DNA from 4 places in the Streptomyces sp. NBC_01476 genome. Region 2 is predicted to be linked to each of the others. Evidence: riboswitches for the same ligand, from Rfam matches in the RefSeq annotation. Region 2 holds a riboswitch; each other region holds the start of a gene.
The links. A riboswitch is a leader RNA that binds a small molecule or an ion and turns the genes downstream of it on or off. The one in region 2 is predicted to bind cyclic di-AMP.
Positions count from the first base shown of each region.

Region 1: it holds a riboswitch for cyclic di-AMP, as region 2 does, so the genes downstream of both, OG552_RS13655 (transglycosylase family protein) here and OG552_RS22330 (C40 family peptidase) in region 2, are expected to answer to the same signal.
Region 3: it holds a riboswitch for cyclic di-AMP, as region 2 does, so the genes downstream of both, OG552_RS15455 (M23 family metallopeptidase) here and OG552_RS22330 (C40 family peptidase) in region 2, are expected to answer to the same signal.
Region 4: it holds a riboswitch for cyclic di-AMP, as region 2 does, so the genes downstream of both, OG552_RS27455 (M23 family metallopeptidase) here and OG552_RS22330 (C40 family peptidase) in region 2, are expected to answer to the same signal.

Region 1 covers NZ_CP109446.1:3,060,533-3,065,829, reverse strand. Annotated here, with positions in the region: gene OG552_RS13665 (cytochrome P450 family protein) at 1-223, shown strand, start outside; gene OG552_RS13660 (transglycosylase family protein) at 528-1,532, shown strand; cyclic di-AMP (ydaO/yuaA leader) riboswitch at 1,902-2,046, shown strand; gene OG552_RS13655 (transglycosylase family protein) at 2,054-2,731, shown strand; gene eno (phosphopyruvate hydratase) at 2,984-4,264, shown strand; gene OG552_RS13645 (FtsB family cell division protein) at 4,410-4,910, shown strand; gene OG552_RS13640 (DUF501 domain-containing protein) at 4,938-5,297, shown strand, end outside.
Region 2 covers NZ_CP109446.1:5,091,609-5,096,905, forward strand. Annotated here, with positions in the region: gene OG552_RS22325 (C40 family peptidase) at 1-605, opposite strand, end outside; gene OG552_RS22330 (C40 family peptidase) at 1,066-2,130, opposite strand; cyclic di-AMP (ydaO/yuaA leader) riboswitch at 2,138-2,291, opposite strand; gene OG552_RS22335 (C40 family peptidase) at 2,453-3,592, opposite strand; gene pcrA (DNA helicase PcrA) at 3,906-5,297, shown strand, end outside.
Region 3 covers NZ_CP109446.1:3,508,738-3,514,034, forward strand. Annotated here, with positions in the region: gene OG552_RS15445 (FAD-dependent oxidoreductase) at 1-387, shown strand, start outside; gene OG552_RS15450 (hypothetical protein) at 533-835, shown strand; gene OG552_RS15455 (M23 family metallopeptidase) at 1,073-2,401, opposite strand; cyclic di-AMP (ydaO/yuaA leader) riboswitch at 2,414-2,550, opposite strand; gene OG552_RS15460 (N-acetylmuramoyl-L-alanine amidase) at 2,944-3,600, shown strand; gene OG552_RS15465 (DUF4240 domain-containing protein) at 3,606-4,205, opposite strand; gene OG552_RS15470 (L-lactate permease) at 4,539-5,297, opposite strand, start outside.
Region 4 covers NZ_CP109446.1:6,268,487-6,273,783, reverse strand. Annotated here, with positions in the region: gene OG552_RS27470 (bifunctional acetate--CoA ligase family protein/GNAT family N-acetyltransferase) at 1-250, opposite strand, end outside; gene OG552_RS27465 (HPr family phosphocarrier protein) at 345-626, shown strand; gene OG552_RS27460 (GntR family transcriptional regulator) at 787-1,461, opposite strand; gene OG552_RS27455 (M23 family metallopeptidase) at 1,714-2,568, opposite strand; cyclic di-AMP (ydaO/yuaA leader) riboswitch at 2,584-2,736, opposite strand; gene OG552_RS27450 (M16 family metallopeptidase) at 2,983-4,347, opposite strand; gene OG552_RS27445 (M16 family metallopeptidase) at 4,365-5,297, opposite strand, start outside.

The DNA of each region.
Region 1 (5,297 bases), 2.0 Mb from region 2:
CCCGCACCTCGGTTACGGGCACGGCATCCACTACTGCCTCGGCGCCCCGCTGGCCCGGCTGGAGGCAAGAACGGCGCTGGCCCGTCTGCTCACCCGGCTGCCCGATCTGCGCTCCGGCGCCGACCCGGCGGAACTGCGCTGGCGCGGCGGCCTGATCATGCGCGGACTGCGGACGCTTCCGGTGGAGTTCACCGCGCAGTCACCTTCCGGTCCCACCAGGTGACGTGACGGCCCGTCACCGCCGTGACCCGGACGTGATGATCGCTACATCGGCTTGTGATCCGGCGGTCAATCCCGCTACGTTCTGCGGTCAACGCGAGGCACGCACGGCTCGCGGGACGCGCCGATCCCCACCAGCGCACACCGCCGCGGACGGAAATCCGGCCAGATCGGCCGAGTTCGCAGGTCACCGGACCAGGGCGGGAGCGTACGGGCGCGTAAGGCCAGAAAGAAAGGCGACCGCAATGCTCTCGTCAGGTAACGGACGGCACCGACGCCCCCGCCCGACCCCCGCGGCCGTGGTGACCATGGCGACCGCCGCCGCGACAGGCGCCGGCATCGCCCTCCCGCTGCTCGGCGCCGCCACCGCCCAGGCCGCGGACCAGACCACCTGGGACCGTGTCGCGTTCTGCGAGACCGGCGGCATGTGGCACGCCAACACCCACAACGGCTTCTACGGCGGCCTCGCCATCACCCAGGACACCTGGGACCAGTACGGCGGCACCGCGTACGCCAAGCGGCCGGACCTCGCCACCGAGGCCCAGCAGATCGCCGTGGCCGAGAAGATGCTCACCGACCTGGGGCCGAACGCCTGGCCCGGCTGCGAGCAGGGCACCGGCCTGCTCCCCGACGACGCCGCGCCGACCGACCCGGGCGCCCCGACGCCGGCGCAGCCCGGCGAGCACACGCCCGCGAGCACCCCGACGACGGACCCGTCGACTCCGGCGACCACGCCGCCGAGCGCCGGCACCGGCAGCACGGACCCGACGGCCACCCCGCCGCCGGTCACCCCCACCACGCCGTCGACGGGCAGCACCGACCCGACCGCGACGCCGCCGCCGGTGACGCCCTCCGACCCGACCGTGCCCGGTACGCCCGCCACACCGCCCACCGGGACCGTCACCCCGCCGCCGGTCACCCCTGGCTCCGGCGCCACCACGCTGGCCCCCACGGACCCCACGGCGGGCCTCCCGGGCGCGAGCGACGGCACCGGCAGCACCGGCAAGCACGCGAAGCCCTACAGCCCCACCGACGAGGAACTGGCCGCACAGGACCAGGCGACCCGGACGCAGATCTACTCGATCACCGACCCGGGCCCGGTGAACACCTCGGTGGATACCACCAACAAGGGTGATGATTCGGGCACTTCACGGCCCGACGGCTACACGGTGGGTCTTGGCGACTCGCTCTCCGGCATCGCGACCGCGCAGCATGTGGACGGCGGCTGGCAGCACCTCTACGACATCAACCACCAGTCGATCGGCGACAACCCGAACCTCATCAAACCCGGACAGATCCTCAACCTCGGCTGAGAAATGGGTTGATGACGGTCGGCCGACAAACCGGACGTACCGCTCACGGTTCCTCTCCGAAGATGTGACAAGCCTCTCTCCGGCCGCTGTGACCGCCCGCTCGCAGAGCGCTGAAACTCTCCGCCGTGACCTGCGACTTCGTTCAGCGGCCGGGCGGGCGGACCCGGTAGGCGGTCCGAACCGGGATGTTTGTCCTATCGGTGGGGCTGTGCTTAACGTTTTGACGCTCGCCACAGCGGGCCCCGCCGGGCAGGAACGCCGAGTCCTGCCGCCGCCCGACGGGAACAGTCGACGCGAAAGCGCCGCAGGCAGGAGCGGGGGACCCAAGGTCTTCCGCCGGACCCCGGCCGTACGCCGCCGCAGCACCGGAGAGCATCCGGGCTTGCGTACGTACACCAGGCAGGGGCCCGGCTTGGGGTGAAGCCGAGATGGCCGCACGAGCACGATGCGGTCCGGCCGGGCAACTCACGTCCGAACCCGACAGCTGACCTCGTAGGCGTCGGTGAGGGACCCAAAAAACCATGGCTAAGCACCGTCGTGCCTCCAAGCTCGTCCGATTCGCCACATTCGCCGGTGTTGCCGGTACCGCGATCGCCGTACCGCTGATCGGCGCCACCTCCTCGTCGGCCGCCTCGGTCGCCACCTGGGACGCCGTGGCGCAGTGCGAGTCCGGCGGCAACTGGTCCATCAACACCGGCAACGGCTACTACGGTGGCCTGCAGTTCTCGCAGTCCAGCTGGGAAGCGGCCGGCGGTCTGCAGTACGCCCAGCGTGCCGACCTCGCCACCAAGGACCAGCAGATAGCGGTCGCCGAGAAGCTGCTCGCCCTGCAGGGCCCGGGTGCCTGGTCCTGCGCCGGTGCCGGCGGTCTGACCGCGGGCGGCCCGTCGCCCGACGTCAACACCGGTGGCTCGTCGTCCGCCTCGGACAGCAGCTCCACCACCACCAAGGCGTCCACCCCGGCGAAGACCACGCACAAGGCCGCCGCCCCGGCGCACTCCGCCCCGCGCCACACCACCCACCACAAGGTGGTCCAGAAGGGCGACGGCGAGTACACCGTGGTCCACGGCGACTCGCTCTCCAAGATCGCCGCCGCGCACCACGTGGCCGGCGGCTGGAAGAAGCTCTACGAGCTCAACCACGGCATCGTGCAGGACGCGAACCTGATCTACCCGGGCCAGCACCTCCACCTGAGCTGATCCAGGACCCGGTGACGGCCCTGACGCCGCCGCCGGGACCGGCACCGCGGGACCCCGGACGGGCAGTTGCCGGCTGAACGCCGGATGGACGCCGGCCGAAGCCTTTCGACCACCCCGGCCGGACACGCCCTCCCCCTGGCGTGTCCGGCCGGGGTATTCCGTCTGTTGGTCCGGGCCTAGCGCCGATCCGGGCCCGGATGCCCGTTAGGCTCGTCCCGATAAAGAAGAGAAGACATCTCAGAAGGAGACAACGTGCCGTCCATCGACGTCGTCGTAGCCCGGGAAATCCTCGACTCGCGAGGCAACCCCACCGTCGAGGTCGAGGTCGGCCTCGACGACGGCAGCACGGGCCGTGCCGCAGTCCCGTCCGGCGCCTCCACCGGCGCCTTCGAGGCCCTCGAACTCCGTGACGGCGACCGCAACCGGTACCAGGGGAAGGGCGTCGAGAAGGCGGTCCTCGCGGTCATCGAGCAGATCGGTCCCGAGCTGGTCGGCTACGACGCCACCGAGCAGCGGCTGATCGACCAGGCGATGTTCGACCTGGATGCCACCCCGGACAAGTCCTCGCTCGGCGCCAACGCCATCCTCGGCGTCTCGCTGGCCGTCGCGCACGCCGCCTCCGAAGCGTCCGACCTGCCGCTCTTCCGCTACCTCGGCGGCCCGAACGCGCACGTCCTGCCGGTCCCGATGATGAACATCCTCAACGGCGGCTCGCACGCGGACTCCAACGTCGACATCCAGGAGTTCATGATCGCGCCGATCGGCGCCGAGTCCTTCTCCGAGGCGCTGCGCTGGGGCGCCGAGGTCTACCACACCCTCAAGGGCGTGCTGAAGACCCGCGGTCTGTCCACCGGCCTCGGCGACGAGGGCGGCTTCGCGCCGAACCTCGGCTCCAACCGCGAGGCGCTCGACCTCATCCTGGAGGCGATCAAGCAGGCCGGTTACGCGCCCGGCCAGGACATCGCGCTCGCGCTCGACGTCGCCGCCTCGGAGTTCTACAAGGACGGCAAGTACTCCTTCGAGGGCGAGGAGAAGTCCGCCGCCCAGCTGACGGAGTACTACGAGGACCTGGTCGCCTCCTACCCGCTGGTCTCCATCGAGGACCCGCTCTTCGAGGACGACTGGGCCGGCTGGAAGGTCCTCACCGACAAGCTCGGCGCCAAGGTGCAGATCGTCGGCGACGACCTCTTCGTCACCAACCCGGAGCGTCTGCAGCGCGGCATCGACAACGACACCGCCAACGCGCTGCTGGTGAAGGTGAACCAGATCGGTTCGCTGACCGAGACCCTCGACGCGGTCGAACTGGCCCAGCGCAACGGCTACAAGTGCATGATGTCGCACCGCTCCGGTGAGACCGAGGACGTCACCATCGCCGACCTGGCCGTCGCCACCAACTGCGGCCAGATCAAGACCGGTGCCCCGGCCCGCTCCGAGCGCGTCGCCAAGTACAACCAGCTGCTGCGGATCGAGGAGATCCTGGACGACGCGGCGGTCTACGCCGGCCGCTCCGCGTTCCCCCGCTTCAAGCACTGACCCTGCCCCACCGGTTACGCCCGCACCGGCCTTCACGGCCACCGCCTCCGTACGTCCCCGCACCCGGTCCCGTACCGTGGGCGGGGACGCAGGAGTATCGGGTACGTACGGTTGTGCGGTCAGGAACGGCGAGGGGAGTCACAGCGTGGCGGCGGACCGGTTCTCCACCGCGGCCCGGCTGAAGGCGATCGGCCAGGAGGCGCAGGCGCGCGTCTACCGTGCCGCGGCCCGGCGTCCGGTGCGCCGCAACAAGCTCACCGGCCGCGCCGCCCTGCTCGCCCTCGTGCTGTGCGCCCTGGTGATCGCCCTCGCCTACCCGATGCGGCAGTACATCGCCCAGCGCTCCGACATCGCCGACCAGCGGCGCGAGGCCCAGCAGGCCAAGCAGAAGGTCGAGCAACTGCGCGAGGAGAAGGCGCGCTGGCAGGACCCGGACTACGTCCGCGCCCAGGCCCGCGCCCGGCTGCACTACGTCCTCCCCGGTGAGACGGGGTACGAGGTCGCGGCCCCGGCGCCCAGCACGACCGCGGATCCGGCGGCGCGGCGGCGGGCCACCGACCAGGCCGCGGCGCACCGCCCGTGGTACGACAATCTGTGGGACGGCGTCGACCAGGCCGACGCCGCCGCGGCCCCGACCCGCCGCTGAGCCGCTCCCTCCGACGCAGAACGGCACATGAACAGCACCCCTGAGCACCCAGTCCCGCCCACCGACGCGGACATCGCCGCCGTCCGGGCCCAGCTCGGCCGCCCGCCGCGCGGCCTGCGCGCGGTCGCCCACCGCTGCCCCTGCGGCAATCCGGACGTGGTGGAGACCGAGCCCCGGCTGGAGGACGGTACGCCCTTCCCGACGACGTACTACCTCACCTGTCCGCGCGCGGCCTCCGCGATCGGCACGCTGGAGGCGGACGGTGTGATGAAGCGGATGACCGCCCGGCTCGCCGAGGACGGGGAACTGGCCGCCGCCTACCGCGCCGCGCACGAGGACTACATCGCGCGCCGCGACGCCATCGAGGTCCTGCCGGGCTTCCCGAGC
Region 2 (5,297 bases):
GTGAGGCGGGCCAGCAGCTCCTGCGCCCGGCTGAGCTTGGCCCGGACGGTCTGCTTGCGGGCGGCGAGCCGGTCCTGGGCGCTGCGCAGGGTGCTGAGCCGGCCGGCCGCCTCGGCCCTGGTGTGCTCGATGTCCCTTTGCTGGCCGGTGAGTTGCGTCAGCGCGGTGGTGACCCGTGCGCCCAGCCGGTCGAGCGTGGCGGCCCGGTCGAGATAGGTGTCGGGAGTGGCGTTCAGCGCCAGCTGCAGAGCGGGGTCGATGCCGCCGCTTCGGTACTGCGCCGCGGCCAGTGCCCCGACGGTGTCCCGGGTCGCGTTCAGCTTCGCGGTCTTGCGCGCCAGCTCGTCCTGGAGGTCGTCCACCGCCGCCCTGGCGGTGTCCGCCTGCTCCTTCGCGCCGTTGTACTGCTCGGTCGCCTGCTCGGCCTCGTGGTAGAGCGCGTCGACCTGGGCCTTGACCTCCTGCGTGGTGGGCGCCGGGTCCGCCTGGGCGGTCTCCCCGAAGAGCGCGGCCGAGGCGGCCGAGGCGATGGCCAGCGTGCAGGCGGCGCGGGAGACGAGCGAGCGGGACATGCGTAAGTGCGGGTCGCGACTGTGTGAGGCCATGGCGGCCGTCACTCCTTCCGGGGGCTTGAAGGGCCCTGTCGGCGGCCCGGCGGCGCCCGCACGGGGGAGCGGGCCACCGCCGGGCCTTCGGCGGAGGCGACCGGGCCGCCGTACGGATGGACGGCGGTGGGGTCGGTCGCCTGCGATGCGACGCTAAACCCGGTGCGGGGGAGGCCAGGGCACAGAGACCGGCACTGCCCCCTTTCGCCCGCCGGCGACCGGAACCGACCGCCGTTCGACGGGTGACCCGCCCGGATCGGCCCGCGCGCCGACCGAAGCGCCGGTTCGGCCGCGCGGTCGCGGCTCGGGTGCTACGGCAGCCGGGTCGCACGCCGCGGGCAGAGGGCTCGGGCGCTGCGGCAGGCGGACGGAGAGTGTCCGGCGGCCGGAAACCGGCAGCCGGACAGGAAGACAGCGGACGGACCGCCCCGGCGCCGCCCCGGCGCCGGCCCAAAGGAGGTCAGGCGATACGGCGCGCTGCCGCGAAGGGCATCCAGCTCATCGGGGCGACCTCGACGACCGCTCCGGTGTGCGGGGCGTGCACGACCTGGCCGTTGCCGATGTAGATGCCGACGTGGCTGATGCCGGAGTAGAAGAAGACCAGGTCGCCCGGCCGCAGCTGCGACTCGGAGACCGCCGTGCCGTCCTTGACCTGGTCCCAGGTGGTGCGGCCGATGGTGATGCCCGCCGCGCGGTAGGCGGCCTGGGTGAGCCCGGAGCAGTCGTACGAGCTGGGACCGGTGGCACCGGAGGCGTACGGCTTGCCGCGCTGCGCCATGGCGAACTGGATCGCGGCGGCGGCCCGCCCGGTGGCGGGGCCGGTGTACGTGGGGGCCGAACCGCCGGAGGACTTCGCACTCGTCGAGGCGGCCGGCGGCCGGCTCATCGCGGCGAGCTTCGCGCGCTGCTCGGCGTTGAGCGTGTTGAGCAGCTTCTGGGCCGCGGCGAGCTTCGCGGAGACGTTCTTCTTCTCGGTGGCCAGCTTGTTCTGCGCGGTGGTCAGCGCGCTGAGGCTGGCGCTGGCCTGGGCCCGCTGTATGGACGCCTGCTCCTGCTGCACCTTGAAGGTCTGCAGCGCCTCCTCCTGGGTGGCGGAGAGCCGGTCCATCATGTGGTTCTGCTCAAGGAAGGCGTCGGGGCTGTCCGAGAGCATCAGCTGGGTGGTCGCGCCGATACCGCCGTTGCGGTACTGGGCGCTGGCGAACTGGCCCAGGACGCGGCGCGTCTCGTTCATCTTCTCGGTCTTCTGCGCGACCTGGGCGAGCAGCTGGTTGGCCGTGGCCCGCTGGGTGTCGGTCTTCTCCTTGGCCTGGTCGTACTGCTGCGTCGCGACCTCCGCCTGCTGGTTGAGGCTGTCGACCTGCTTCTTGACCTCACTGATGGAGGGCTTGGCCGGCGCCGGGGTGGCGCTCGCGCTCTCGCTGAGCAGGGTGACCGATGCCAGGGCCGCCGCGGTGACGCCGACCGCCGCACGGGGGGCGGTCGTGGCGAGCATGGAGGTACGCGGCTTGCGGTGCGACGCCACGAAGGCGACTCCTTCCGTGAACCGCCGACCGGGTTAGCTGACGGGTTCGGGCGGGAAGTCGCCCTACGGTCCTGACACCTTGCGGTATCTGTCCCGATTCACCCCGAAGTGCTGGGTGGGTCCCCGGCTCCGGCCGGGGCCGGATTGAGCGGAGGTGGTGGGTTGCCGGCAATCGCACCGGACGGAGAACCGACCATCTAGCGGGCTACCGTAGTCAACTTCTGCACGAGTTGGGAAGTTTGGATCGCAATGTGACCGAAATCGCTTTGTGATCTTACCGGTTGTGCTGGACTTGGTGCGGATGGCCACGGACCGCCACGGATCAATACGGGCGAACGGCTCCGTAGAAGGGCATTTCGGTGATCGGCGCTATCTTGACGACCGTGCCGGTGTGCGGCGCGTGGATCATGTTGCCGCCGCCGATGTAGAGCCCGACGTGGCTGACGTCGCTGTAGAAGAAGATCAGGTCGCCCGGCTTGAGATCCGCCTCGGAGATCCGGGTGCCGACGTTCACCTGGTCGTAGGTGGTCCGCGGCAAGGTGATGCCGGCCGCCTTGTACGCCGCCTGCGTCAGCCCCGAGCAGTCGAAGGAGTCCGGCCCGGTCGCGCCCCACACGTACGGCTTGCCGAGCTGCTTCTGCGCGAAGGCGATGGCCTGGTCGGCTATGGAGGAGTTGGCCGGCGTCGTCGGCGCGTCGGCGCCCTTCGAGCCCGCCGTGGTCTTCGCCAGCTCCGCCGCCTTGGCGGCCTTCGCCTTCTCCGCCGCCGCGAGCGCCGCGGCCTTCTTCTTGGCCTCCGCCTCCTGCTTGGCCTGGAGCGCCGCCAGCCGCGCCTTCTCCTGCGCGGTGAGGGTGTTGAGCAGGTGCTGCGCCTGGCTGAGCTTGCTCTGTACGTCCGCCTTCGCCGTCTTCAGTTCCGTCTGGCGGGTGGTGAGCGTCTGCAGGCTCTTGGCCGCCTCGACCCGCTGCTTGGTCGCCGCCGCCTGCTGCGTCCGGAAGGACTGCATCGCCGACTTCTGCCGGTCGGCCATCACCTTGGTCAGGTGCACCTGGTCCACCAGCGCCTGCGGGTCGGGCGCCGTCAGGTAGCGGGTGGTCGTGGTGTCGCCGCCGCGGTACTGCGCCGCCGCGTACGTCCCGAGCACCCGGCGCGACTCGTTGAGGGTCTCCGTCTTCCGGGCGACCTGGGCCAGCAGCTTGTTGACGGTGGCGTTCTGCTGGTCCCGCTTCTCCTTGGCGCCGTTGTACTTCTCGGTGGCGACCTCGGCCTGGTGCATCAGCGAGTCGACCTTCGCCTTGACCTCGCTGATCGACGGCTGCGCGGGCTTGCCGGGCGCCGGCGTCGCGCTCGCGCTCTCGGTCATCAGGGTCACGGTGGCGAGCGCCGCGGTCGTGATGCCCACCGCGGCACGCGGGCCGGGGGCGCTCAGGAGCGCGGTACGCGCCTTACGGTGTGTGGCCATGGCGGGCTCCTTCGGGACGCTCTGCCTGGTGCGGCACCGTAGCCAAAGCGCGGGGGCGCTGGGAAGGGGGGTGTCCGATAGGCCCGATACCTTTTCGTAATGTTTTGCCGAAGGGGCCATATCGTCACGGAGCGTGCTGCCGGGGCTACGCCGGTGGCGTGGCCGGGGGAGCGGCCGGGGGAGCCGGTGGCGTGGCCGGGGGAGCGGCCGGTGGCGTGGCCGGGGGAGCGGCCGGGGGTGCGCCGGGCCCCGGCGAGCGGCTCCTGCCGAACCGGGGAAGAGTGTCGGTGCGGGCGCCTAGACTCGGTAGGCGATGAGCAGCCTCTTTGACGACAATTTCCTGGCCGGTCTCGAAGCCGCCCACGGCCCCGCCGACGCCGCGGCCCCCGAGCCGCCGGAGCCGGACGACGGGCCCGGCGCCGAGGACGTACCGCACGACCTGTTCGGCGACCGTTTCGACGGGCCGCCGCCGCGTGACGCCCACTACCGCGACGGCGCCGCCCGCCCCGCCACCGACCCCGCGCAGCTGCTCGAAGGGCTCAATGAGCAGCAGCGCGCCGCGGTCGAGCACGCCGGCGGACCCCTGCTCATCGTGGCCGGCGCCGGCTCCGGCAAGACCCGGGTGCTCACCCACCGGATCGCCTATCTGCTCGGCGCCCGGCACGTCCACCCCGGCGCGATCCTGGCGATCACCTTCACCAACAAGGCCGCCGGCGAGATGAAGGAGCGCGTCGAGCAGCTGGTCGGCCCGCGCGCCAACGCCATGTGGGTCTCCACCTTCCACAGCGCGTGCGTCCGCATCCTGCGCCGCGAGTCCAAGGTGCTCGGCTTCACCTCGTCCTTCTCGATCTACGACGCCGCCGACTCCAAGCGGCTGATGGCGCTCGTCTGCCGGGATCTGGACCTGGACCCCAAGCAGTTCCCGCCGAAGTCGTTCAGCGCCAAGATCTCCAACCTCAAGAACGAGCTGATCGACGAGGAGACCTTCGCCGGACAGGCGGAGAACCCCTTCGAGAAGAAGCTCGCCGAGGCGTACGCGATGTACCAGGCCCGGCTGCGCGAGGCCAACGCGCTGGACTTCGACGACATCATCATGACCACGGTCAACCTGCTCCAGGCGTTCCCGGACGTCGCCGAGCACTACCGGCGGCGCTTCCGCCATGTCCTGGTGGACGAGTACCAGGACACCAACCACGCCCAGTACACCCTCGTCCGCGAGCTGGTCGGCACCGGTGACGAGGCCGCCGAGCTGTGCGTGGTCGGTGACGCGGACCAGTCGATCTACGCCTTCCGCGGCGCGACCATCCGCAACATCCTCCAGTTCGAGGAGGACTACCCGCAGGCCCGCACCATCCTGCTGGAACAGAACTACCGCTCCACCCAGACCATCCTCTCGGCCGCCAACGCCGTCATCGAGCGCAACGCGAGCCGCCGGGCGAAGAACCTGTGGACCGAGTCGGGTGACGGCCCGGTCATCGTCGGCTACGTCGCCGACCAGGAGCACGACGAGGCGCAGTACATCGCCGACGAGATCGACCGGCTCACCGACGCCGGCGACGCCCGTCCCGGTGACGTCGCGGTCTTCTACCGCACCAACGCGCAGTCCCGTGTCTTCGAAGAGGTCTTCATCCGGGTCGGCCTGCCGTACAAGGTCGTCGGCGGCGTCCGCTTCTACGAGCGCCGCGAGGTCCGGGACGTCCTGGCG
Region 3 (5,297 bases), 1.6 Mb from region 2:
ATCGTCACCAACCCCGGGATCACCGAGTTCTTCTCCGAGGACACCGGCACCTCCCCCGACCTGCTGTGCATCTACCCCCACGGCGACACCGTCGTCCTGGGCGGCACCGCCGTCGACGGCCGCGAAGACCTGAACCCCGACCCAGCAGCAGCCGACGCCATCCTGAGCCGATGCACGGCTGTCGAACCCCGCCTCGCCGGCGCCCGCGTACTTGCACACCGCGTCGGCGTCCGCCCGACTCGCGCAGTCGTCCGCGTCGAAGTCGAGGAGCGCCCCAGCGGCCGAACTGTCCTTCACAACTACGGCCACGGTGGCGCCGGCGTCACCCTCTCCTGGGGTTGTGCCCGCGACATTCAGCGCCTCCTGGGGCGCACGGGTCCGTGCTGACCTTTTCGCGGGCGGGCTGGGCGGCATTCATCAGGGCGGTCCGGGCCGGAGAAGTGGGCTTCCGCGTCTGACCTGCCGCGTCGGCGGCCCGGGGTCGGGGTTAGCCTCGGGGGATCTGGTGGTGAGGTGGGAGGAGGCAGGTCGGATGGCTGGGGTGTTGGGGAGTGCGGCGGCTGCGGGTGGGCTGATCGGTGGGTACGGGGTCGCGCGGTGGACGAAGCGGCGGGAGTTGGGGGGCGTGGCGCTGGCCGCGGCCGGCGCGGTGGCGGCGCGGGAGTGGAAGCGGCGGGCCGGGACGGGGGTCGCCGTGGGGATGACCGGCGCGTATCTGGCCGCGTTCGCCGGGGCCCATCCGCTGGCGAAGAAGGTCGGCGCGTGGCCGGCGGTGTTCGCCGTTGCGGGCGGGGTGGCGGTGGCGTCCTGGGCGCTGTCGGGGCGCGGCGAGTAGTCCTCCTGGTCGCTTACGGGGAGGGCCGTAACCCTGCCCGCGCCGCGTATGACGGTCCCGTAGCGTCGGCCCCGGAACCGTACGCAGGGCAAGCCGCGACGGCCCCTACCCCGTACGCGGGCTCGTGACGCCGGGCCCCGGCCTCATTCCGTACTGCCCCCGGGCCGTAAGCAGACCGGCGGCCCTGGCTGGGGGGGAGTAGCCAGGGCCGCCGGGGTTCAGGGGGCAGGGCGGGGGTCAGACGTGTACGTCGTGGGCGGTGAGCCACGGCAGGGGGTCCACCGCGTCCGCGCCGCCCGGGCGGACTTCGAGGTGGAGGTGCGGCGCCGGGACGTTGCCGGTCGCGCCGACCCGGCCGATCGTGTCGCCGGTCGTGACCCGCCCCGAGGTGACGACCATCGTCGAGAGGTGGCAGTACCAGAGCTCGGTGCCGTCGTCGAGCGTGACCACGACCCGGTAGCCGGACGCCCCCGCCCAGCCGGCCGAGGTGACCGTACCGCCGTGCACGGCATGCACCGGCGTGCCGGTGGGTGCGTCGAAGTCCTGGCCCGCGTGGATGTTGCCCCACAGGTCGGCCTCGCCGAAGCCCGCGGTGAGGGTGTAGCAGGAGACGGGCTTGATGTACGAGGCCGCGAGGCGGGCGAGGCGTTCGGCCTCGGCTTTCGCGGCGGCTTCCGTCTCGGCCTTCTCCTTCGCCTCGGCGGCGGCCTTCGCGGCGGCGGCCTGCTCCCGTACCTTCTGCGCGGCCGCGGCCCGGGCCGCCTGGTCGGCGGCGGCCTTCGCGGCGGCTTCGCGCTCGGCGCGGGCGACGGCCTCGCGGGCCTCGGTGGCGTGCGTGACGATGCGGGTGAGGAGCGCCTCGCCCGGGTCCGCGAGCGGTGTGCGGGCGGCTTCCGGCGGCAGGGGGACCGCACCGGACGGCGCCGGCAGCGCGACGGACGCCTCGGGCAGCGCGACAGGCACGGCGGGCGCGACAGACACGGCCGGCGCCGCGGGCACGGCGGCGGCGCCGGGGACCTCAGCCGCGCCGGGTACGTCAGGTACGTCGGGCGCATCCGGTACGGAGACGGGCACCGGTGCCGGAGCCGTTGCGGTGCCGGCCGCGGTGGCCACCCCGCTCGCCCCGACCGCCGCCATCGCCGCTATGCCGAGGACCGCCGAGCCGCGCGCCAGGGTCCGCTGGCGCGGAAGCGGCACCGGGGCAGAATCCGGGAGCGGCTCCCGGACCGGCTCCCGGACCGGCTCTGAGGCGGGGAGCGGTGCGGGAAGCTGCGCCGGCATCGAGGCGGATATCTCAGCGGGGAGTGAGCCTCGCCCGGTCGCGTCGTCAGTGCCGGAACCGGTGCCGGAACCGGTGCCGTAACCGGTCCCGGAACCGGCGCCGAAGTAAGTGCCCGGCTCGGTTCCGAAGTCGGTGCCCCGTTCGGTACGGACGCCGGCGGTGCCGGAACCGGTGCCCGAACCGGCGCCGAAGTCGCCACGGAAGTCGGTACGGAACTCGTCCCGCTCCCCGGCCGCCTCGTTCTCGGGCCGGGCAGGTGCGTAGGCAGGCTGGTTCGACGCCACCGCGGGCGCACTCCTTTCCTTCCCTCTCGCCTACCGGGTTAGCTGACGGGTTCGGAGCAGGAAGGTCTCCTACGGGCCTGGTCGCTGCCCGATTCACCCCAGATGTTGGGTCCCCGGTTCCCGCGGACGGGATTCGGCAAGCGCACGGTGCCGCCTCTTACGACGGTGTTGACGACCGCGCTGCGTTATCGAACGTTAATAGAGCCGGAGACGTTTTCCAAGCCGAATCGGAGAGTTGGGGGTGGTCAGCAAGAGGACATGCGCAGGTCCATCCGGGCAAAACAGGCACCTGGCGTGGCCGGGTGGTGATGTGAGCGTGTGTCAGTCGTTATCCGGAGCGGTCGGACTGGCTACCGTCGGTGATCAATCGTGAACGAAACGAGACGACGGAGGTCCCCACGACGGACGAGTGCCAGTGGTCTGGTCCTGTGCCAAGGGGCGAATCGCTTGTGAGGCCGGACGCAAGGGCCGCACGATGGTCTCGCTGTTGTCATGGACCCGCTCAATTCAGCCCTGCGACCGCACACCCCAGGGAGCCCGCCATGGTACGACCCAGCCGCCCCCAACTCCCTTACGCCTCCAGCCGGTCCGCCCCACCGGACACCCCCACCCGCCGCTCGCTGCTGCGCGGCGGCCTCGCCCTGGGCGCGGCGGCCGGCGCGGTCGCCGCCGGCCAGCTCTGGGGCGGCGCGGGCGGTGCGCACGCGGCCGGCGTCGACTACCCCGGCGCCACCTGGGCGCCGGCCAGCCCCGCCAACTACACGGCCTCGGACCGCCCTTCGACGTACCCGATCGACCTCGTGGTGATCCACGTGACCCAGGAGACGTTCGCCGACACCATCTCCCTCTTCCAGGACCCCGCCCACGCCGCCACGGCCCACTACGTCGTCCGCTCCGCCGACGGCGCCGTCGACCAGTGCGTCCGCGAACACGACGTCGCCTGGCACGCCGGCAACTGGGACTACAACACCCGCAGCATCGGCATCGAACACGAGGGCTGGGTCGACGACCCCTCCTACTTCACCGACGCGATGTACCACGCCTCGGCCCTCCTGACCGGCGCCATCTGCGACACGTACGGCATCCCCAAGGACCGCGAGCACATCATCGGCCACGTCGAGGTCCCCGGCACCGACCACACCGACCCCGGCCCCAACTGGGACTGGCCCCGCTACCTCCGCCTGCTCAACGGGGGCTGAGCCGGTCAGGGGAGGGGGAACATCGCGGTCAGGCGGGGGAGGCGGCGGGTGGATTCGGGCTCGTCGAGGACGGACCAGCGGGTGCCGGAGGGGGTGAGGCCGGGCGGGGTGCGGGTGGTGGAGTCGGCGGCGAGGAGGGTGCGGGCGGCGGCGTGGAAGGCGTCCCCGCAGTCGTCGAAGGTGCCGGTGAGCTGTTCGTAGGCCGCGGGGGCGAGGTGGGAGAGCGTTTCCCACTGGGGCCAGGCGTCGGCGGGCCAGGCAGCGCGCGGCAGGCTGGACAGGCGCAGGACCTCCGGGGCGTAGGCGAGGACGTCGGCGTCGGTGAGGGCCGCCTCGAAGACCGGGCGGCCGAGGCTGACCATCCACTGCTGGAAGGAGCAGAACGCGTCGTCGGAGCACCAGCCGCCGAGGATGCGGTCGGCGGCGGCCCACAGGTTCCAGGTGAAGGCCTCGCCGGTGACGCTGTCGAGACACGCCTGGAAGGCGATGACGTCCGGTGGGGGGAGAAGGAGGAGCGCGTCGCGGAGCCATGCGTCCCGCTTGTCGCCGCTGAGCCCCTGGCGTCTGCAGTCCGCGATGAGAGTCCAGAATTGGTCCGTCTCCATACCAGCGACTATGCCAGGGGCCTGCGACAAAGTACCCCCAATTCCAGCTGATGGACGCGGAGTTGGCGGTCAGCGGGGCGGCGTGTCCGGTACCTGGCGGGGGCGGCACCACGGAAGCGGGAGAGGCGGGACAGGACCCGAGGGGAAGCCGGAAAGGCGGGGAGGGCCCATGCCGGAAACCCGCGAGGGACCCCGCCACCGGCCGAGTACGGCCGCCCCTCCCGGTCCCGTGCGGGAGAGGCGGCCGTACGTCCCGGTCCGTGACAACGACGGACGGCGACGGACGGCGACGGACGCCGGCCATGACGCCGGCCACGACGCCGGCCACGCCGATTACGGCGCCGGCACCGCCTGCGTCTTCACCACCATCCAGTCGAGCACCGGCGTGCTCTGCAGATAGACGAGCACGCACATGAACGCCAGGAACACCACGCTCCACAGGATGACCCGCCGGAAGAGGATGCCCTCGCGTCCCTCGAAGCCGACCGCCGCCGCGGCGATCGCCAGGTTCTGCGGGGAGACCATCTTGCCGAGCACACCGCCGGAGGAGTTCGCCGCGGCCATGAGTGTCGGTGACAGTCCGGCCTGGTGGGCCGCGGTGATCTGGAGCGCGCCGAAGAGCGAGTTGGAGGAGGTGTCGGAGCCGGTGACGGCGACGCCGAGCCAGCCGAGTATCGGGGAGAGGAAGGCGAAGGCGGCGCCCGCGCCGGCCACCCACAGGCCCAGCGTGGTGGTCTGGCCGGACTCGTTCATGATGTAGCCGAGCCCGAGCACCAGCATCACGGTGAGGATCGCGAACTTCAGCTGGTCCAGGGTGCGTCCGTACGCGACCAGGCCGCGGCGCAGGCCCACGCCGAGCAGCGCCATGCTGATGACCCCGGAGATGAGCAGCAGACTGCCCGCCGCGGAGAGGTAGTTGAGCTTGAAGGTGGTGGCGACCGGGTTGCCGGCCGCGTTGATGATGTGCAGTCCGGGCCAGTTGACGATGTGGGTGACCGACTCGATGCCGGTGCCGGTCTGGCCGGCCTTGGCCGGTGGCTTCCCGGTGATCGCCGGGACGCGGGTGGCCAGTACGAACACCACGATGATCGC
Region 4 (5,297 bases), 1.2 Mb from region 2:
CGGTGGCGGCCAGGCCCACCCGGTCGTTGTAGTCGTGGTGCGTGAAGCGGTGCACGTCACGGTCGGAGAGCCGGGGGTAGGGGGCGAAGAAGCGGAAGTACTTCGACTCGTCGGAGACCTTCTCGTAGAAGTCGACGAGCCGGCCCGCGTCGCCCGGACCGATCGGACGGATGTGGGCGATGCCGCCGTCGCGCAGGACGACGTCCGCCTCCCAGTGGACCGGGTAGGGGTGAGCCGGCTGCTCCGTCATGGCCCCAGCGTAAGCGGGCGCGCCCTACTCGCGCGGCCGACGCGTAACAGGCAGGCTGGACGCACTGTGCGGGACCTAACCGAAGGGCATCACCATGGCTGAGCGCCGCGTCAACGTCGGCTGGGCAGAGGGTCTGCACGCCCGCCCGGCGTCCATCTTCGTCCGCGCGGCGATGGCCGCCGGCGTGCCGGTCACCATCGCCAAGGCGGACGGCGGCCCGGTGAACGCGGCGTCGATGCTGGCCGTGCTGAGCCTGGGCGCACAAGGGGGCGAGGAGGTCGTGCTCGCCTCGTCGGCCGAGGGCGCCGACGCCGCGCTCGACCGGCTGGCGAAACTCGTCTCGGAAGGGCTCGACGAACTGCCGGAAACCGTCTGAGAGATCTTCTTCCGGACCCGGGCGGCGCTTATTTCAGGCCACCGCCCGGCCGCGGGCAGCGGAATGCAACGGGGCCGGACATTCCCCCATGGAATGTCCGGTCCCGCTTTCTTGCATTTACGCGGGCCACAATTCTATGCCCTTGTATACGGTGTGAATGTTAAGCGCGGCGGCGCACCGCGTTTACGGGATGTTTCAGGATCCTCACCGCGGCCGCCCGCTCCACGTGCACCGCGGCCAGCCGGCGGGCCCGTTCGGCGTCGCCGCGCGCCACCGCGTCGATGATCGCGGCGTGCTCCTCCCACGACTCGGCGGCCCTGGTGGTGCCGCCGTCGCCGTACACCCAGGCGATCTTGTGCCGCAGCTGGGTGAGCAGGGCGGCCAGTGTCGGGCTGCCGGACGCCTGGGCCAGCGTCTCGTGGAACCAGCCGTCGAGGGACGGCAGGTCGGACAACTGCCCCTGCACCGCGCGTTCCTGCCCGAGCCGGACCAGACCGCGCAGCACCTTCAGGTGCGCCTCGGTCCGCCGCTGGGCCGCGCGGGCGGCGCCCAGTGGCTCCAGCAGTCCGCGTATCTCCAGCAGGTCGGCCGCCTCCTGCTCGGTGGGCTCCGCGACGGAGGCCCCGGCATGTCTGCGGGTCCGGACGAACCCTTCGGACTCCAGGGTGCGCAGTGCTTCGCGCACCGGCACCCGGGAGACCCCGTACCGCTGCGCGAGCAGCTCCTCGGTCAGCCGGCTGCCCGGCGCGAAGAAACCGCCGACGATGTCGTCGCGGATGGCCGTACACACCACCTGCGCCGAGATACGCCGCCCCGCGCCGTCCGCCCCGTTCACGTCCGGTTCCGCATCGCCGACTCCGTTTCTTTCCCCGTATTGTGCCGCGACTCTATTCCAGCACACCGGGAAAAGGGAAAGCACCCCTGGAATAGTTGGATTGTTTTTGGACAGGAGGGGCGCTTTCGGGCACGCCCGGGACCGATCCGGAGCGCTTTAGGACACCAACGGACAAGGACGAAGGCCCCGGCGGGGGCAGCCGGGGCCTTCGGTCGTGCCGGTCCGCGGCCGGGGCGGCGGACCGGAGCCGGATCAGATCGTGACGCCGTGCGAGGCCATGTACGCGACCGGGTCGATGTCGGAGCCGTAGTCGGGGGTGGTGCGCACCTCGAAGTGCAGGTGCGGGCCCGTGACGTTGCCGGTGGCGCCGGAGATGCCTATCTCCTGGCCCTCGGTGACCGTCTGGCCGGCCGACACCAGCGGCTCGGTGAGGTGGCCGTAGAGGGTGTACTTGCCGTCGGCGTGCTTGATGATCACGTCGTTGCCGTAGGCGCCGTCGGCGCCCGCGGAGATCACCGTGCCGACCGCGACCGCGTGGACCGGGGTGCCGGAGCCGACCAGGAAGTCCACACCGGTGTGCGAACCGCTGGACCACAGCGACCCGGAGGCCTTGTAGCCGGTGCCGATGGCCGCGTCGCCGACCGGCTTCATCCAGCCGGAGTCGGTGCTGACGGGCAGTGCGGCCCGCGCCTCGGACCGGCTGGCGGCGGCCGGCGCCGCGGTGCGGACCGCCGCGGCCTTCGCCGCCGCGGCTGCCTTGGCCTCAGCCTGTTCCCTGGCCTTCGCGGCAGCGGCGGCCCTGGCCCGGGCCTGCGCCCTGGCCTGCGCCGCGGCCTTGGCCTTGGCCTTGGCGGTGTCGGCTGCCTTGTGCTGGCTCTCGGCCTGGGCGGCCAGGGTGTGCGCCAGGGACGCGTGCACGTCCAGGGCCTGGGTGAACGCGGTGGGCTGCGCGGCGGCCGCGGGGGCCTGCCCGGGGGCGGCCATCGCGCTGGCGCCGATGGCGCCGCCCGCGGTCAGTACGGCGATCCCGGCCACGGTGGCGGCGGTACGCCCGGGGTGGACGCGACGGTGCTTCCCGCCGGGGGCGGGCAGAAATTTGAACGCCATGAGGAGGCGTCGCTCCTTTCCTTCCTTCTCGCCTACCGGGTTAGCTGACGGGTTCGGAGCAGGAAGGTCTCCTACGGGGCATCCGCGGCTACGGCGGCGGGTGGCCCCGATTCACCCCAGGGACGTGGGTCCCCGGCTCCCCTCGCGGGGACTCGGCGATGTCTGGGTGCGGCCGGACGAATCGGACGCTGCTGCCTTTCACGGGCAACGCGCGTTGACGCTAACCGGGCACTTGGCCGTACACCAAACAGATCAGCTGATATGTAGCGCACGCCACACACACCCCGGCAGGGCGCAAAACACCCCGGAACCCCGATGCCTGAGGGGCGACCGGGGTTCCGGGGTGTGGGGGTGAAGCCTGCGGCGGGCTCGCGGAGCCCGGCCGGCACCTCGCCGGTGCGGCCCGGTGTGCCGTCAGCCGATGACGCTCACCGGACCGATCCCGAGGGCCCGTACCGGCTCCTCGATGGAGGCCGCGTCACCGACCAGGACCACCACCAGGCGGTCCAGCGGGAAGCCGTTCACCACCGCCGCGGTGGCCTCCACGGTGCCGGTGGCCGCCAGCCGGGCGTACAGCCGGGCCTGGTAGTCGTCCGGCAGCTCCTGCTCCACCTGGTCGGCGAGCGTGTCCGCGACCGCGGCGGCGGTCTCGTACCGCAGCGGTGCGACCCCGACGAGATTCTGCACCGCGACGTCCCGCTCCTCCTCGGTGAGACCGCCCTCGGCGAGGGTGCGGATCACCTGCCAGGTGTCGGCCAGCGCCGGGCCGGTCACCTCGGTGGCCACCGAGCCGCTGATCGCCAGCAGCGCGGCGCCGGTGCCGTCGGCCGAGCTGAGCAGCACCTGGGCGAAGGCCCGCACGCCGTAGGTGTAGCCCTTCTCCTCGCGCAGCACCCGGTCCAGCCGTGAGGTGAGGGTGCCGCCGAGGCTGTACGTGCCGAGCACCTGGGCCGCCCACACCGGGTCCTGGCGGTCGGGCCCGGTACGGCCGATCAGCAGCTGAGTCTGCACCGCGCCCGGCCGGTCCACGATCACCACCCGGGCGGTGTCGTCCGAGGTGAGCGCCGGGCGGGGACGCGGCTTCGCGGCGCCCCCGGTCCAGCGGCCCAGGGTCTCGGTGAGCAGCGCCGGCAGGTCGATGCCGGTGAAGTCGCCGACCACCACGACGGTGGACGTCGCCGGCAGGACATGGGCGGTGTAGAACTCCCGGACCGCTGCCGCGTCGATGCCGCGGACGGTCTCCTCGGTGCCCTGACGCGGCCGTGAGATGCGCAGCGTGGACGGGAAGAGCTCCTTGGACAGCGCCATGGCCGCGCGGCGGGCCGGGTTGGCCAGCTCGTGCGGGATCTCGTCGAGCCGGTTGGCGACCAGCCGCTTCACCTCGGACTCGGCGAAGGCGGGGGCGCGCAGCGCCTCGGCGAGCAGGCTGAGCGCCTTGTCCAGCCGGGAGGCGGGCACTTCGAGGGAGACCCGGACACCGGGGTGGTCGGCGTGCGCCGACAAGCTGGCGCCGCACCGCTCCAGCTCGGCGGCGAACTCCTCGGCGCTGTGCTCGTCGGTGCCCTCGGAGAGCGCCCTGGCCATGATGGTCGCCACGCCCTCCAGGGCCTCCGGTTCCGCGTCCAGCGGCGCGGCCAGCACCACCTCGACCGCGATCACCTGCTGTCCCGGCCGGTGGCTTGTGAGCAGTGTCACCCCGTTGGGCAGGGTGCCGCGCTCGGGCGCCGGGAAGGCCCACGGCTTGGGCTCGCCCGGCTGCGGCTGCGGGTGGAACGTCATGACGGCCGCGGTGTCGCTCACGCTTCGCTCTCTTCCTGCTCGGTCGCCTCGGTGGCTTCGGCGCCCTCGGCACCCTTGGCGTTTTCGGCGCTTTCGGCGCCTTCGGCCTGGTCGCCCCCGGTGGGTTCGTAGACGAGGACCGCCCGGTTGTCGGGCCGCAGCCGCCCCGCGGCCACCGCCTTGACCTCCTCGGCGGTGACGGACAGCACCCGCTGCACCGCGGTCAGCGCGAGCTGCGGGTCGCCGAAGAGCACCGCGAACCGGCAGAGTTCGTCGGCCCGTCCGGCCACGGTCGCCAGCCGGTCCAGCCACTCCCGCTCCAGCTGCGCCTGGGCCCGCTCCATCTCCTCGGGCGTCGGGCCCTCCTCGGCGAAGCGGGCCAGCTCCTCGTCCACCGCGCTCTCGATGGCGGTCAGTTCGACCCCGGAGGACGCCTTGACGTCCAGCCAGCCGAGGGAGGGCGCCCCCGCCAGCCGCAGCAGCCCGAAGCCGGCCGTCACCGCGGTGCGGTCGCGCCGCACCAGCCGGTTGTGCAGCCGGGAGGACTCGCCGCCGCCGAGCACGGTCAGCGCCAGGTCGGCCGCGTCGCCCGCCCGGGTGCCGTCCTCCGGCAGCCGGTAGGCGGCCATCAGGGCGCGGGAGGGCACGTCCTCCTCGACGACCTCGCGCAGCTGGCCGCCCATGACGTCGGGCAGCGAGCCGTCGCGCGGCGCCGGCTTGCCGTCGTGCGCGGGGATGGTGCCGAAGTACTTCTCGATCCAGGCAAGCGTCTGCCCCGGGTCGATGTCCCCGACCACCGACAGGACCGCGTTGCCAGGCGCGTAGTAGGTGCGGAAGAAGGCCCGGGCGTCCTCCAGGGAAGCCGCGTCCAGGTCCTCCATCGAGCCGATCGGGGTGTGGTGGTAGGGGTGCCCGTCGGGGTAGGCGAGCGCGGTGAGGCGTTCGAAGGC